2 regions of the Streptomyces sp. NPDC014623 genome follow, and region 2 is predicted to be linked to the other one. Evidence: riboswitches for the same ligand, from Rfam matches in the RefSeq annotation. Region 2 holds a riboswitch; the other holds the start of a gene.

Region 1 (2,190 bases), on a different contig from region 2:
GGGGGCTGGGCTCCGAGGGGGCGGGGGTGGTGGTGCGGGGCGACCGTCAGGCCGGCCTGTCGCAGCCGGCGGACGACTTCGGCGGGCAGCGCTGCCGCCGCACCGTCCGGCAGGTCCTTCACCCGCCAGGCGCCGGGCCCCCGGGCCGCGTCGAGGAAGGCCTCGGCGGCGATCAGCGCGGCGCGCGGCCCGTCGGCCCAGGGCACGCGGAGCACGGAGTCACCGGGGCCGATGCGCAGCAGGGCGCCGCCGTCACCGTGGCCGAGGAGGGTGAGGTCGGCGCCGAGGGCGTCCACGTCGCCGCGGCCGTCGTCGAGGGCGAACAGGAAACGTCCGGAGAGCGCCGTCGCGCGGTCGCTCGCGCAGAGGAGGCTGTCCAGTCCGGTCAGCCAGGGTCTGACGTCACCGGCACCGAGGCCGTCGAGCCCGGAGAGGGGGGACGCGACCATGTTGCGCACCCGTTCATGACGTGCGGAGGGCAGCAGCCCGGCCTCGTCCAGCAGCCCGGCCAGCTCGGCGCCGCAGTCCGGGCCGAGCCCGCGCAGTTGCACGTTCCCACGGGAGGTGAGATGCAGCTCACCGTCACCGAAGCGCTCGGCGGCATGCCCGAGCACCTCTGCCTGCCGGGGCGTCAGCACCCCGCCGGGTATGCGGATCCGCGCCAGCGCACCGTCATCCGCCCGGTGCAGGCGCAGCGCACCGGGACAGGCGTCATCGCTGCTCCGGGCACACGCATCACCCGGAGACCGGGACGGGAGGGAGGAGGCGGGCATGGCGGCGAGCATACCGACCGTGACCGGGTCGCATCCTGACGGTCACTGTGACCTGCGGGACACCACCTCTCCCGGCCGGTGCGCGGGCCGCCCGGGCAGGCCCCGGTCCCGGCCGGTGCGGGGGCCGTCTGGTCAGGACCCCCCACCCGCCGCCTACTATGCCTAGCGGCGGTCCGTTGGGTCCGCCATCGCCATACGGCGACATGGGAGGAAGCCCGGTGAGATCCCGGCGCGGTCCCGCCACTGTGAGCCCGGCCCCAGGCCGTGCGAGTCAGGAACTCCCATCCCCGAGCTCGGCTCCGCCCGAGCGGGGGAGACCCCCAATCCGACACCGCCTGGGGCGTGGACACCCCGGGGAAGGACTGACGCCGCATGATCCTGCTCCTGTCGACGTCCGACACCGACCTGCTCAGCGCCCGCGCCTCCGGCGGCCCGGTCGGCTTCCGTTACGCGAACCCGTCCCGGCTCTCCGTCGAGGACCTGCCGCAGCTCCTGGAGGGCACGGACCTCGTCGTCGTACGTCTCCTCGGAGGTGTCCGTGCCTGGCAGGAGGGCCTCGACCAGGTCCTCGCCACCGGCCGGCCCGTCGTCGTGCTCACCGGCGAACAGGCCCCCGACGCACAGCTGATGGCCGCGTCGACCGTGCCCATCGGCATCGCGGCGGAGGCGCACGCCTACCTCGCGCACGGCGGCCCCGCCAACCTGGAGCAGCTGGCCCGCTTCCTCTCCGACACCGTGCTGCTCACCGGTCACGGCTTCGAGGCGCCCGCCCCCGCCCCCGCGTGGGGCCCGCTGGAGCGGACCGCCGGGGACGTCACCGGGCCGACGGTCGCGGTGCTCTACTACCGCGCCCACCACATGAGCGGGAACACCGCGTTCGTCGAGGCGCTCTGCACGGCCGTGGAGGACGCGGGCGCCCGCGTCCTCCCGCTGTACGTCGCCTCGCTCCGCACCCCTGAGCCCGAGCTCATCGACGAACTCCGCGCCGCCGACGCCATCGTGACGACGGTCCTCGCCGCGGGCGGCACCAAGCCCGCCACCGCGTCGGCCGGCGGAGACGACGAGTCCTGGGACGCGGGTGCCCTCACCGGCCTCGACGTGCCCGTCCTCCAGGCGCTCTGCCTCACCAGCCCGCGGGCCGCCTGGGAGGAGAACGACGAGGGCGTCTCCCCGCTGGACGCGGCGACCCAGATCGCCGTCCCCGAGTTCGACGGCCGGTTGATCACCGTGCCGTTCTCCTTCAAGGAGATCGACGAGGACGGCCTGCCCGCATACGTCGCCGATCCCGAGCGGGCCGCCCGGGTCGCCGGGATCGCCGTACGCCACGCCCGGCTCCGCCACATCCCGGCCGCCGAGAAGCGGATCGCGCTCGTCCTGTCGGCCTACCCGACCAAGCACTCCCGCATCGGCAACGCGG
Region 2 (2,190 bases):
CCCGCATTTCGTGCCGGTTGGCGTGCGGTAGTAGAGACAACAGCTACGACGGGTGAAGGCCAGGTCCGGCCCGGTCACGTGCCCCGTACCGACAAGTCGCCCCCTACCGAGCAGGTCCGTCACGAGTTCGCCGAGCGCAGCACGCAGTTGTGGGTAGGCCGACAGCAGCACGCCGGCCGAGCCGACCAATGCGGACGCGGCGTTGCCGTCGAGCAGGCGCGGAGCGACCTTGACGCGAAGGCCGGTGCCCAGAGCGTCGAGGTGGTGCATCACCTCGGCGTACAGACTCCCTGTCCTGTCGGACAGCGAGTCGGCGTACCAGCCGGCGGGCTCGGGCAGCCTGAGCTCCGAACTGTCGTCGGCGCGCTGCAACTCGCTCAGGTCCAGCACAATCCCATGGAGCAGCACGCAGGCCAGCACGGGCGACCAGAGACGGGCGGCGTGCCCGAGGTGAGCGATGGAGACTCCGACACGCAGCTCGGTGGTGCGGTATCGGTTGGCAACTGCGGTGGACAGGTCGGCGAAGCCACTGCTGTAGAAGTGGTCCACAGGACGCCAGCCCTCGTCGCAGCGTCCGACACGCAGGGCGAAGAAGCCTCCGATGGCTGCCACATCGTCCAAAGCCGCAGCCACAACCACCCCGGGTGCCCGAACGAGATCCTTCATGGGGACTGCCTCCTTGCGTGACGCCGTCTCGGAGAAGGACACAAGAGGAGTCCTCACTGCACAAGCGGGCTCGACAGATGCATTTCGGTGGGACCGACGTTCCAGGAGACCGCGCGGTGCCGCAGCGGCGGGCAAGCGTACAGGTCGAGCATCTCGGGCTTAGGAGCGACGCCTGGGCCGCCGGCGCGTACCCAGGCCGCTATGTCTTCCGTGGCTCGGGGATCATTGACGAGCCCGAGCCATACCGGCCTGGCACCGGCTGCTCGGCCGGCAGCGGAAGGTTGGACCACGACGACGTTGGCCTGGGCGCAGACGTCGAGGCAGGCGGAGACCCGTACTGGTGCATCCGAGCGCAGACGCGCCGTCTGCGCGGCGTGATCGATTCCCCGCACCTTGGCGGTGCCGCAACAACAATCTCGGCAAACGACGATTCGGCAAGGCACTGGGGTGACCGCTGTCCCCGTCACTACAGCGTCGTCAGACGTTTCTGCATCCGGCTTTTCAGGGACGCTGAACCGCCCTCTCTCCGGGGAGATCCGCCCCGGCGTCCATCGAGGAGGCGACCGCGTGAGTCTCCTGGCTCTCGGGTCAGGGCTCGTCCCATCCTTCCCACCCGTGAGGATGGCGGAACTGCTGGGATCCGCTCGCCGATCACAGTGACGGGACCGCGCCAGATTCTCACCGGCTTCCTCGGACCGCCGTCGCCCTGTCATCGGCCATCCTCGCATGCGCCGGACGCCCGTGGCCGCCGGCCGGGCCTGATGCACCGCTCCGGTGCCTGCGGAAAGCCCGGCGGCCAACGGGTGCTGCCCGGACAGCAGCAGTCCGACCATGACCGTGCCCCACGCCCACAACAGCGCCGAGCAGCCGAATGCCTGGCTCAGCAGGTACCTCCAGGAGGTGCCGGCGGCGGCCATGCACGGCATGACCACCACGGTCGCCCCTCGGTGCGCAGGGCGACACGACAGGCGGAATGCAGGTCAGGCGTCGGCAGCTCGGACCTTCCTGGCCGTCAGGCGCTTTCTATGACAGCATTCCTGGCCCTCTGGGCACCGTCCCCCGGGTGGCAGTGCGCGCATGTCGCAGGAGCGATCAGTGTGTCGTTGGAGGAGCCGGAGACACGGAGGCTCATTCCGGCCAGAGCATCACAACGGCCCGGGCATCGCCTTTGCCATGGACCGAACTGTCCGTCGGTGCTGTTGGCAGACGCGCTGAGAAAAGGGAACACTCCTCAGTGTTACCCGAAGTGCCACCTCGCAGGGCACGCACGCTTGCCCACGCACCAGCCGCATCAGGCCAACCGCCCGTGTGCCCCTGTCGCAGAGCTGCGAGCGCCCCTAGGGTGAGACGCGCAGTCGGTTCGCGCCTCCCGTCCATCCACATGTGCGGTAGCGCGACGCAAGAGGGAACCCGGTGGGAATCCGGGACTGTCCCGCAACGGTGAGTGGGAACGAGAGCCATCGCAGCACCGGGCCCGTGCGAGGTCCGAGAAGGCGACGGCTGACAGATGCCCGCCGGGTTTCC

The links. Region 2 has a riboswitch for cobalamin ahead of ACF1FZ_RS27130 ((2Fe-2S) ferredoxin domain-containing protein). Riboswitches for the same ligand answer to the same signal wherever they lie in the genome.
Region 1: another riboswitch for cobalamin. It lies ahead of cobN (cobaltochelatase subunit CobN); the one in region 2 lies ahead of ACF1FZ_RS27130 ((2Fe-2S) ferredoxin domain-containing protein).

What each region holds. Positions count from the first base shown of each region.
Region 1 is NZ_JBIBZU010000009.1:180,270-182,459, forward strand. It holds gene ACF1FZ_RS17030 (cobalamin biosynthesis protein CobG) at 1-785, opposite strand, end outside; cobalamin riboswitch at 934-1,074, shown strand; gene cobN (cobaltochelatase subunit CobN) at 1,146-2,190, shown strand, end outside.
Region 2 is NZ_JBIBZU010000019.1:111,280-113,469, reverse strand. It holds gene ACF1FZ_RS27135 ((2Fe-2S)-binding protein) at 1-666, opposite strand, end outside; gene ACF1FZ_RS27130 ((2Fe-2S) ferredoxin domain-containing protein) at 720-1,133, opposite strand; cobalamin riboswitch at 1,236-1,358, opposite strand; cobalamin riboswitch at 2,006-2,190, shown strand, end outside.